DNA from 2 places in the Micromonospora sp. URMC 106 genome. Region 1 is predicted to be linked to the other one. Evidence: riboswitches for the same ligand, from Rfam matches in the RefSeq annotation. Region 1 holds a riboswitch; the other holds the start of a gene.
The links. Region 1 has a riboswitch for cobalamin ahead of bluB (5,6-dimethylbenzimidazole synthase). Riboswitches for the same ligand answer to the same signal wherever they lie in the genome.

Region 2: it holds a riboswitch for cobalamin, as region 1 does, so the genes downstream of both, ACSNOB_RS17710 (ABC transporter substrate-binding protein) here and bluB (5,6-dimethylbenzimidazole synthase) in region 1, are expected to answer to the same signal.

Annotation. Positions count from the first base shown of each region.
Region 1 covers NZ_JBPQTP010000115.1:767-6,587, reverse strand. The annotation lists gene ACSNOB_RS26610 (phytoene/squalene synthase family protein) at 1-224, shown strand, start outside; gene ACSNOB_RS26605 (serine hydrolase domain-containing protein) at 278-1,336, opposite strand; gene ACSNOB_RS26600 (dihydrolipoyl dehydrogenase family protein) at 1,428-2,894, shown strand; gene ACSNOB_RS26595 (EamA family transporter) at 2,931-3,848, opposite strand; cobalamin riboswitch at 3,967-4,161, shown strand; gene bluB (5,6-dimethylbenzimidazole synthase) at 4,198-4,827, shown strand; gene ACSNOB_RS26585 (Rieske 2Fe-2S domain-containing protein) at 5,115-5,821, shown strand, end outside.
Region 2 covers NZ_JBPQTP010000053.1:5,249-11,069, reverse strand. The annotation lists gene ACSNOB_RS17725 (hypothetical protein) at 259-624, opposite strand; gene ACSNOB_RS17720 (ABC transporter ATP-binding protein) at 669-1,436, opposite strand; gene ACSNOB_RS17715 (FecCD family ABC transporter permease) at 1,436-2,506, opposite strand; gene ACSNOB_RS17710 (ABC transporter substrate-binding protein) at 2,512-3,525, opposite strand; cobalamin riboswitch at 3,555-3,736, opposite strand; gene ACSNOB_RS17705 (ABC transporter ATP-binding protein) at 3,920-4,633, opposite strand; gene ACSNOB_RS17700 (ABC transporter ATP-binding protein) at 4,630-5,649, opposite strand; gene ACSNOB_RS17695 (ABC transporter permease) at 5,646-5,821, opposite strand, start outside.

The DNA.
Region 1 (5,821 bases):
CCGCCTCGCAGGCGTGCATGCGCACCGCGTACGCGCTCTACGGCGGCATCCTCGACGAGGTGGCCGCGCGGGACTACGACGTCTTCGCCGGCCGGGCAGGGGTGCCGCAGCGCCGCCGGCTGGCGGTGGCCGCCCGCGCCCTGCTCACCCCGGCCGGCACGCCGGTGGTCGTGCCCGGGCCGCCCGCCCCGGTGCCCACCCCGGTGCCCGTGCCGAGCCGGTGAGCGCGCCGACCCGGTGACCCGGCCGGCCCGGCGAGCGCGCCCGCCGGGAGCGGTCAGAGGCAGGAGTGCAGGGCGTCCACCAGTGCGTCGACCCGGTCGTGGTCGGCCAGGTGGGACGTGGCGTAGGCGAACGTGTAGCCGCGCCCGGGGTCGGCCCAGGCGGAACTGCCGCCGATCCCGCCCATGCCCCAGCTCCCGTCCTCCTCCCACTGCATGCCCAGCGTCCACCGGACACGCCGGCCCAGCAGCAGGTCGTCGCCGTCGTACTGGACCCGCGTCGCCTCGGCCACCAGCTCCCGGCCGAACAGCCGCACGCCGTCGAGGACGCCGCCGGCGAGCAGGCCCGCGTAGAGCCGGGCCAGGGCGCCCGCGGTCGAGTGGAGGTTGACGGCCGGCACCTCGGCGCCCCGCCAGAGCGGGCTGTTCACCACGGACAGGTCCCGCCCGCCGGGCGGGTTGTCCAGCGCCCGCGCCCAGAGCGAGCCCGGCGCACCGGCCGCCCGGTCCGGCCAACCCGGATCGCCGTACCGCAGCTCGGCGCAGCGCCGCTGGTCCGCCTCGCCGAGGCCGAAGCCGAGGTCCAGCCGCCACGGCCCGGCGATCTCCTCGGCCAGGAACCGGCCCACCGGCCGACCGTCGACCCGCCGCACCAGCTCGCCCACCAGGTGCCCGTACGTCCAGGCGTGCTCGCCCGCGACGGACCCCGGCGGCCACTCCGGCTCGGCGGCGGCCAGGTCGGCGCAGAGCAGGTCCCAGTCGGCTATCGCGGCGGCCGGCCGGGGCACCGGGAAGGCCGGCAGCCCGGCGGTGTGCGTGAGCACCTGCCGGACGGTGGCCGGGGTGCGGAAGCCGGGCCAGTGCGCGGCGACCGGGTCGTCCAGGTCGAGCCGACCCCGGTCGACCAGCATCAGCAGGCAGAGCGCCGCGACCGGCTTGCCGACCGAGTAGACGTTCACCAGCGTCTCCGGTCGCCACGCCCGCCCCGGCGTCCGCGCACCGCCGACGAGGTCGACGACCGGCTCGCCGTCGTACCAGATCGCCAGGCCAACCCCGGTCTCCCGGCCGGCGGCGAGCAGCTCGGCGAAGCAGTCGTGGACGGCGGAGAAGCGCATCCGGCCACCGTAGGCGGCCGGGAGCCGACGGGCAGCGGAATTCCGGGGTGATCCGTTGGCCCGCGACCGGGCGGTGCGGAATGCTGGCGGGATGGCGGAGCCGGAAGTGGTGGACGTGGTCGTGGTCGGGCTCGGGGTGGGCGGCGAGGAGGTGGCCGGCCGGCTCGCGGAGGCCGGGCTGACCGTCGTCGGCGTCGAGCGCGACCTGGTCGGCGGGGAGTGCCCCTACTGGGGCTGTATCCCGAGCAAGATGATGATCAGGGCGGCCAACGCGATCGCCGAGGCGCGTCGGATCGACGGGCTCGCCGGCGCCGCCGAGGTCCGGCCCGACTGGGCGCCGGTGGCGAAGCGGATCCGCGAGGAGGCCACCGACACCTGGGACGACACGGTCGCGGTGGAACGCTTCACCGGCAAGGGCGGCCGGTTCGTCCGGGGCAGCGCCCGCCTCGACGGCCTCGGCCGGGTCCGGGTCGGCGAGCGGGTGTTCCAGGCCCGGCACGGGATCGTGCTGGGCACCGGCACCAAGCCGTCCGTGCCGCCGGTCGACGGGCTGGCCGACACGCCGTACTGGACCAACCGCCAGGCGATCGAGGTCGAGGAGCTGCCGGAGTCGCTGCTGGTGCTGGGCGGCGGCGCGATCGGTCTGGAGCTGGCCCAGGTCTTCGCCCGGTTCGGGGTCCGGGTCACCGTTGTCGAGGCGGCGGACCGGGTGCTCGCCGTCGAGGAGCCCGAGGCGTCCGAGGTGGCCGCCGCCGCGCTGCGCGCCGACGGCGTCGAGATCCACACCGGGGTGCGGGCGGAGCGGGTCGGCCACGACGGGCGCGGCTTCACCCTGCGCGGGGCCGGCGGGGCGCGGTTCACCGCCGAGCGGCTGCTGGTGGTGACCGGCCGCCGGGCCCACCTGGACGAGCTGGGCCTGGACACCGTCGGGGTGGACGCCGGGCAGCGGTACCTGGCCGTCGACGACCGGCTGCACGTCACCGAGGGGATCTGGGCGGTCGGCGACGTCACCGGCGAGGGGGCGTTCACCCACGTCGCGATGTACCAGGCGGGAATCGTCGTCGCCGACGTGCTCGACCACGTCCGGCGCGCCGACGGAGGGCCGGATGCCAGCGGCACCGCGCGCGTGACGGGCGGCGCGGTCGGCGCGTCGGGCGCCGCCGGGACGGGCGGTTCCGCCGGCGCGGTGCCGCGCGCCGACTACCGCGCGCTGCCCCGGGTCACCTTCACCGACCCCGAGGTCGGCGCGGTCGGCCTCACCGAACGGCAGGCCCGCGAGCGGGGGATCAACGTGCAGGTCGGCCTCTCCGAGCTGCCGTCGTCGGCGCGGGGCTGGATCCACAAGAGCGGCAACGAGGGCTTCGTCAAGCTCGTCGCCGACGCCGACCGGGGCGTACTGATCGGCGCGACGTCGGTCGGCCCGGCCGGCGGCGAGGTGCTCTCCGGGCTGGCGGTGGCGGTGCACGCGGCCGTGCCGCTCGGCCGGCTCCGGCAGATGATCTACGCGTACCCGACGTTCCACCGGGCGATCGAGGACGCCCTGCGCAACCTCCGCTAGGGCGGCCGGGCGCGGACCTCGCCCGTCGGCCAGGGGTCAGCGCGCCGTCGCCGGTCGGGGGCGGACCAGGGTCGCGCCCAGCGCGGCGCCGACCACGCAGGCCACCCCGACCGCCTGCGGCCAGGCCAGCACCTCGCCCAGCAGGACCAACCCGACCAGCGCGCCGATCGCCGGCTCCAGGCTGAGCAGGATCGCGAAGACCCGGGCCGGCATCCGGCGCAGCGCGGCCAACTCCGCCGAGTACGGCAGCACCGACGACAGCAGCGCCACCGCGACGCCCAGTGCGAGGGTCCACGGGTCGAGCAGCGCCGTGCCGCTGCCGGCGACCCCGAACGGCAGGACGGCCAGTGCGGCGACGGCCATCCCCAGCGCGAGGCCCCGGCTGCCCGGCACGCGGGCGCTGACCGCCTTGCCGAGCAGCACGTACCCGGCCCAGCCGACCGCGATGGCGACGCAGAGCAGCAGCCCCACCCGGTCCAGCCCGGTCCCGCCGAGCCCGCTGATGAGCAGCACGCCACCGCCGGCCAGGACCGCCCACGCCACGTCGGCGGGCCGGCGGCTGCCGGCGAGCGACACCAGCAACGGCCCCGCGAAGCCGATGGTGACCGCGACGCCGAGCGGCACCCGGTGCAGGGCCGCGTAGAAGGCGAGGTTCATCAGCGCCAGGGCGAGCCCGAACGCCCCGACCAGGGCGGCGGTGCGCCAGCCCAGCCGCAGCCCGGGCCGGGCGACGAGCAGCAGGATCAGCGCGGCGAAGCCGAGCCGCAGCGTGGTCGTACCGCCGGCGCTGGTGCTGCCGAAGAGCTGCTTGGCGACGGCCGCCCCGACCTGGGTGGAGAGCATGCCCAGCAGCATCAGCAGGGGCGGCGGCACGGCCCGGGGCCGGCCGAGGGCGACGGTCAGCCGGGCCGCCGGGTGGCCGGCCGGCAGCGGGCGGGAGGCGAGTGCGTACACCCGGACCACGGTGCTCGCGGACGGCGCGCCGCGCGACCGGATTTCCACGCCCGCCCCGGCGACGCCGGGCACCCGGCCGTCGGCGGTGCGCCGCCGATCCCGCTACCATGCCGGGCGGCACGATCATGTGAGGTGCCCCGCGCGAGCGGGGAGAATCGGGAAGCCGGTGCGAATCCGGCACGGGCCCGCCGCGGTGACCGGGGAGCCACCGTCCACGCGCGAGAGCGCAGCCACTGGCCCGGACGGGCCGGGAAGGCGGACGGCCAGGCGTCGATCCGGGAGTCCGAAGACCGGCCTCGCGTCAGGTGCCCACGCCCGGAGCGTGGGCCGAGCGCAGCGGGAGCCTGCCTTGGATCTTTACGACGTCATCCACCGCCGCCGGGACGTACGCGCCCAGTTCACCGGGGCGCCGGTGCCCGAGGAGACGCTGCACCGCGTGCTGGCGGCGGCGCACGCGGCGCCGAGCGTCGGCTACTCCCAGCCCTGGGACTTCATCGTCGTCCGCGACCCGGAGCTGCGGCGCCGGTTCCACGAGCACGTCCACACCGAGCGGGAGACCTTCGCCGCCACGCTGGAGGGGGAGGCGGCCGAGCGGTTCGCCCGCATCAAGATCGACGGGGTGCTGGAGTCCACCCTGTCGGTGGTGGTCACCTACGACCCGGCCCGGGGCGGGCCCGCCGTGCTCGGCCGGCACGCCATCGCCGACACGGGGCTCTACTCGGCCTGCCTCGCCATCCAGAACCTCTGGCTGGCCGCGACCGCCGAGGGGCTCGGCGTCGGGTGGGTGTCGTTCTACCGCGAGCCGTGGCTGGCGGACCTGCTCGGCATCCCCGACGGCGTACGGCCGGTGGCGTGGCTCTGCGTCGGCCCCGTCACCCACTTCGAGCGCGTGCCCGACCTGGCCCGGCACGGCTGGCGGCAGAAGCGTCCGCTGGCCGAGGCGATCCACCACGACCGCTGGACGCCCCCGAGCCCCTGACCCAACCACCGGCGGACCCGGCCGGCACACCCGGCCGGCCGGCCGCGGCGCGGACGCAGGCGGCCGGCGGCACAACTTCCCGGAAATAGTCGTCTCCCGGCGTGCCGAGGCCACTCTTTCCGGGAAGTTGCGCCTCTCGGCGGAGCCGGGCGCCGACCTCGTCGCCTCAGGGGCGGCGCGTCCGGTTGTGGGCCGGCAGGGGCCTCGTCACGTACCGCTGCGGATCCGTCACCGGCGACCGGTTTGCAGCCGCTCCTGCCGGGAAGTCGGTACGGGTGCGAGCACTGATGACGAAGATCGAGCAGGCCTCCGGGCTGGACCGGATCGGCGACCGGTTGCAGCGCGCCGTCCAGGCCACCCTCCGTCCGCAGCGGGTCCGTGACCTGCTGCACGGCGTCTGGCTGGGGCACCCGTTGCACCCCGCGATGGTGCAGGTGCCGGTCGGCGCGTGGATCAGCACCGCGGTGCTGGACCTGATGCCGGGGCAGCGCAGGGCCGCCACCACGCTCTGCGCGGTGGGCACCGTCAGCGCGCTGCCGGCGGCGGTCGCCGGGCTCAACGACTGGGCGGCGCTCGCCCGCGACCAGCGCCGGATCGGCCTCGTGCACGCCGCCTCCAACAGCGTGGGCCTGGCGTTCTACGCCGGCTCGGTCGCCGCCCGGATGTCCGGCCGGCACAACCTCGGCCGTACGCTCGGCTTCCTCGGGCTCAGCGCCGCGAGCATGGGGGCTTACCTCGGCGGGCACCTGGCGTACAAGCAGGGCGCGCAGGTCAACCAGAGCATCTCCGAACTGCACCGGATGAGCGACGGCTGGCACTCGATCGCCGACATGGCCACCCTGCCGCAGCGGAAGCTGATCACCCGGGAGGTCGACGACGTCTCGGTGATCCTCTACCGCCACGGCGACGAGGTGACCGTGATGCTGGAGCGGTGCCCGCACCAGAGCGGCCCGCTCGGTGAGGGCGAGGTGCGGGAGGTCGACGGGCACGAGTG
Region 2 (5,821 bases), on a different contig from region 1:
TCACTCGGCGCCGGAGCCCACACCCTGCTGGTCCGGTCGGGCTACGACCGCGGGGTGGACGAGGTGATCAACAGCGCCGGAACGATCCGTCGGACGGTCCGGGCGCGTGAACCCTCATCCACGAGCTGTTCCTCGAGCCCGGCGGCCCAGGCCGGCGCACCATGCCGCCTGACTACACGGCGTTGGGGCTGGGCCGGGGAACCGCGCCCACCCCGCTGCGGGCCAGGTCCGCCGCGAACGGCGCTCGGCCCGGCCGCCTCACCCGCCCGCCTGGAGCGTCGGGGTGACCACCGACAACTCCAGGGCGGCGGGCATCGGCGCGACGCCCGGCCCGCCGGCGCGCACCCAGGCGGCGATGTCGTCGAGCACCGAGTCGTGCAGGACCAGGCCGAACCAGACCGGCCGCGCACCGGCACGCCGCGCCGCCGACGCGGGGTGGACGACGACCAGGTTGGACTGCGCGCAGAGGTCGAGGCACGCGCTGACCCGTACCCGGTGGGGCGCCGGCAGCGCGGCGCGCAGTCGCCGCAGTTGCGCGTCGTGGTCGACGGCGGGGTGCTTGCGAGCGCTGCCGCAGCAGCAGTCCCGGCACACGGTGACCAGGCAGCCCGGCGCGGCGGTCATGGCGGACTCCTTCGTTCCCGGTCGCGACGACGGCACGTGCTCGGTCACGACGCGGGCGGGTGGTAGGTGATGGTGGGCCGCCCGGTCGTCGGGTGCGTCGCGACGTCGGCGTGGACGTCGTACACGTCGGCGAGCAGCCGCGGGGTGAGGACCTCGGCGGGCGGGCCGGCGGCGACGACCCGCCCGGCGGCCAGGACGACCACCGTGTCGCAGAACATGGCGGCGAGGTTGAGGTCGTGCAGCGCGGCCAGCGTGGTGACCCCGGACCGGCGGACCAGGTGCAGCAGGTGCAACTGGTGACCGATGTCGAGGTGGTTGGTGGGCTCGTCGAGCAGCAGCAGGAGCGGTTGCTGGGCGAGCGCGCGAGCCAGTTGGACCCGCTGCCGTTCGCCGCCGGAGAGGGTGTGCCAGCGGCGGTCGGCGTACCCGTCGAGGTCCACCCGGGCCAGCGCGTCGGCGGCGGCGGCGCGGTCGGCGGCGCTGTCCGACCACCGCGAGCGGCGGTGCGGGGTGCGGCCGAGCAGCACCACCTCCCCGACGGTGAGGTCCACGTCGGTGTCGGCGTGCTGGGCGAGCAGCGCGGCGCGACGGGCCAGCGCGGAGCGGGGCAGGGTGGCGACGTCGTCGCCGCCGACGGTGACGCGGCCGCTGTCCGGCGCGACGAGCCGGGCGACGATCCGCAGCAGCGTGGTCTTGCCGCAGCCGTTGGGGCCGAGCAGCCCGACGAGGCTGCCCGTCGGCACCGCGCAGGTGACGTCGTCGAGGATCGGCCGGGCCGCGACGGTCCAGGACACTCCGGTGACGGTGAGCATCAGTCGCGTCCCTTCCGGCGGTGCAGCAGCCACACGAAGGCGGGCACCCCGAGCAGCGCGGTCAGCACGCCGACTGGCAGTTCCCGGGGCGCGAACAGGGTCCGCGCGGCGGTGTCCACCCAGACCAGGAAGATCGCGCCGGCGAGGACGACGGCGGGCAGCAGGCGCCGGTGGTCCGGGCCGGTGAGGAACCGGGCGGCGTGCGGCAGGATCAGCCCGACGAAACCCACCGCGCCGCTGACGGCGACCAGCACCGCGGTGAGCAGCGCGGCGCCGACCAGCAGCAGCCAGCGGACCCGGGTGACGGACACGCCGAGGGTCGACGCCGCGTCCTCGCCGAAGGCGAAGGCGTTGAGCGCGCGGGCGTGTGCCGCCACGAGGGTGAGCACGGCGACCAGGACCGGCCCGGCCCAGGCCAGGGCGGTCCAGTCGACGCGGGCCAGGGATCCGGAGAGCCAGAAGGTGATGCTCTGGGTGGCGTGCGGGTCCGCGACCCAGATGATGACGAACGACGTCGCCGCCCCGCACAGCTGCGCGACCGCGACCCCGGCCAGCACCACCCTGGCGGGTGCCAGCGCGGCCCGCCGGCCGGCCACCCCCGCCACGACGGCGAACGCGGCCAGCGCCCCGGCGAAGGCACCACCGGTGAGCGCGGCGACCCCACCGCCGACGCCGAGCACCAGCACCGCGACCGCGCCGAGCGACGCTCCGGAGGAAACCCCGAGCAGGTACGGGTCGGCCAACGGGTTACGGGTGACGGTCTGCATCACCGCCCCGGCGGCCGCCAGCCCGGCCCCGACGACGGCGGCGCCGAGCACCCGGGGCAGGCGCAGCCGCCAGACGACGTGTTCGCGCAGCAGCGGCACGTCGACGTCGGCCAGGCCCAGGCGGTCGGCCACGACCGCCCAGACCGTCGAGACAGGAATGTCGGCCGGCCCGACGGTGACGGCCGTGCCGATCGACACGACCAGGCCCACCAACAGCGTGACCAGCAGCGCGACCGTCCCGGCCGGGCGGGCACGCCGGGAGACGACGGCGCCGGCGGCAGCCGCGGCGGTGCGGCGGGCCACGGCGGTCAGCGGCCCGCGCCGGCGGGGAGCCGCGCCACTCCCGCGGCGAGCGCCTCGATGCCCAGCACCGCCCGCACCCCGGCGGTGGTGGACGAGAACGGGACGACGACGAACCGTTGCCCCGCCACCGCGGGCAGGTCCCGGAGAGTGGCGTGCCGGGCCAGGAACGCCTTCTTCGCGGCGGCCGGGTCCCAGGTGGCGTCGACCAGCACGATCGCGTCGGGGTTGCGGGCGATGACGCTCTCCCAGCTGGTGTCGGCCCAGGCACCGGTGAGGTCGCCGAACGCGTTGCCGACCCCGACCGCCGACATGATCATGTTGGGACCGCCGCAGCAGGCGCCCACGCTCGGCGCGTCGGTGCGGGCGTCCCACCAGAGGAGGGAGACGTCCCGCGCGCCGCCGAGGCTCGCGGCAGCGGCGGCGATCCGGGCCCGATGGTCGGCGACGAGCTTCTCGGCCCGCTCGGGGACCCCGAAGACGGCGGCGATGTCGCGGATCTCGGCGAACACGTCCTCGACCGTCAGTCTCCCCGGCCGGTGCTGCCCCGGACACCCGGCGGGTGAGAGGTAGGTGCCGATGCCGAGCGCCGCCAGCGCCGCACGGTCACCGACACCCTCGTCGCCGAAGGCGCTGTGGAACGACGCGTAGACGAAGTCCGGTGCCGCCTCCAGCAGGGTCTCCTTCCCCGGATACTCCTCGGACAGCACCGGCACCGAGGCGTACGCGGCGGCGTGCTCGGGCAGGATCGCGTCGTCGAGGTACGCCGTGCCGGCCAGGCGGTCGGCCAGCCCGAGCGCCAGCATGATCTCGGTGGCGGGCTGGTTCAGGGTCACCGCTCGCCGGGGTGGTCCGACGACGCCGAGCGGCGTACCGCAGTTGGTCAGGGTGACCGACGCGGCCGACGAGGGGGAGTTCGTGGCGGGGTCGTCCGCGGCGCAGCCGCCGATCAGGACGAGCAGGACGGACAGGGGCGCGGCAACGCGCCGGGACAGGGTGGACCGCAGAGCGCGCACGCGCATCGGGACCGCCTTCCAGCACCTCGTGGACGGGTCATCGCAGTGCCGTGGCCGGTCTCCTGGCTGACGGGAGGTGCGTCCGTGGCCGGCCTTCCCAGGCGTGCAACGCCCAGTGACCTCTGACGACGAGGGCCGCGGACTTCCCGATCACAGTGGCGAGGGCCGCACCGGTCTTCCACCGGCTTCCCGAAACACCACGGCAGCGTCACCCTAGCCCGCGCCCGGCCCGGACGTCACGGGTGACAGATGCCATAGGTGTGGGCCGCGCCAGCACTGTGGACGGTCGCGGCCACGCGGCGCCTGGTGGGTGCCGCCCGGCGCCGACGTGCGGTGGCGCGTCCGTGCGTCGAACTGGCCGGGCGGCGTGCGACGGAATGGCCGGAACGGCGGGCGGCGTTCAGGCTCCCGGCGGGGGCGGGAGGTCGACCACCCGGGTCGCCCAGCGGGCCATCAGGGCCGGGTCGTGCGTGATGAGCAGGACGCCGGCGCCGTGCTCTCGCTGGTAGTCGGTGATGACGGCGGCCAGGTGGGCCTGGGTGGAGGCGTCGAGCATGGCGGTGGCCTCGTCGCAGAGCAGGTAGGCCGGCCGGTGCACGAGCGCCCGGGCCAGGCAGGCCCGTTGCAACTGCCCGTCGCTGACCGCGTGCGGGCGGCGGGCGAGCAGGTCCGGGGTGAGGCCGACGAGATCCGCCAGCTCCACCGCCCGGGCCCGGGCCCGCTCCGCCGGTACGCCGGTGGCACGCAGCGGTTCCGCGACGACGTCGGCGAGGCTGAGTCGCGGGTCGGTGGCGGCGCGGGGGCTCTGGAACAGGATCGCGACCCGGGTGCGGACGGCGGCCGGCAGCCGGTGGCGGACGCCGGCGACCCGGTGGCCGTCGAGGGTGACGTGCCCGGCGTCGGGGGCGTGCAGCAGGGCGAGGACCCGAGCCAGGGTGGACTTGCCGCTGCCCGAGGGCCCGTGCAGCCCGACCGTCTCGCCGGGGGCGACGTGCAGGTCGACGCGGTCGAGGACGCGCTGCCGGCCGTACGCGACGGTGACCTGGTGGGCGGCGAGCCCCGTGCCGGTCGTGGCCGGTCCGGCGCTCCGGCCGCCGGTCGTGGCCGCGGTCATGCCGGCGCTCCGACGGGCAGCGGGTGGTGGCAGGCGACGTGGCCGGCGTCGTCCGACCCCGGGGCGGGCGGTGTGCCGCAGGCGTCGGTGGCCCGGTCGCAGCGTGGGGCGAAGGCGCAGCCGGCGGCCAGGTCGGTGAGCATGGGCGGGTGGCCGGGCACGGGGCGGAACGCCCGCTCGGGCAGGGCGTCGAGCAGGCCCGCGGTGTAGGGGTGCGCGGGCGTATCGAACAGCGCCCCGGTGGGTCGCCGCTCGACGATCCGGCTGGCGTACATCACGGCGACGGTGTCGGCGACCCGGCGGGCGGCGGCCAGGTCGTGGGTGATGAGCAGGACGGCGGCGCCGGCGTCGCAGCGGCGGCGCAGCAGGTCGAGGGTGTGGTCGACCAGGGGCCGGTCGAGACCGGTGGTGGGTTCGTCGGCGAGCAGCAGCGGCGGGTCGGGGGCGAGGGCGAGGGCGGTGGCCAGGCGCTGCGCCATGCCGCCGGACAGCTCGTGGGAGTAGCGGTCGAGGTCGGCGGGGTCGAGGCCGACGTCGGCGGCGAGCCGGTCGGCGACCGCGGGCGCGTCGCGCCGGGCGTGCCCGTGGGCGCGCAGGGTCTCCTCCAGCAGCCGCCGGCCGGTGCGTACGGGAGTCAGCGCGGTGGCGGGGCTCTGCGGCACCAGCCCGACGGCGCGGCCGCGTACGGCGCGGGCGAGGTGGCGCTCGGTGCAGCCGATCAGGTCGACCTGCTCCCCGCCGGGCGGGCGCAGCCGGGCGTGGCCCGTGACGGTGGCGTTGCCGGGGAGCAGGCCGAGCAGGGCGTGGGCGAGCACCGACTTGCCGCAGCCGGACTCCCCCACCACCGCCAGGAGTTCGCCGGGGTGGACGGTCAGGCGCAGGTCGGTGACGGCCTGCACCACGGCGTCGCGGAGGTGGAAGCGGACGGTCAGCCCGTCGACGTCCAGCAGGGCCGGGCGCGGGCCGGACGTGGCGCCGGCGGTCGCGGCGGCGAGGTGCTCGCGGGTGGTGGTCACAGGTTCAGCTCCGCTCGTACGCGCGGGTCGAGGCGGTCGCGCCACCGGCCGGTGAGGGTGGCCAGGGCGAGCGTGACGACGACGAGCAGCAGGCCGGGCACGAGGCTGGCCCACCAGGCGCCGGTGAGCAGGGACCGCTGCCCGTCGCTGATCATGTTGCCGATCGAGGCCA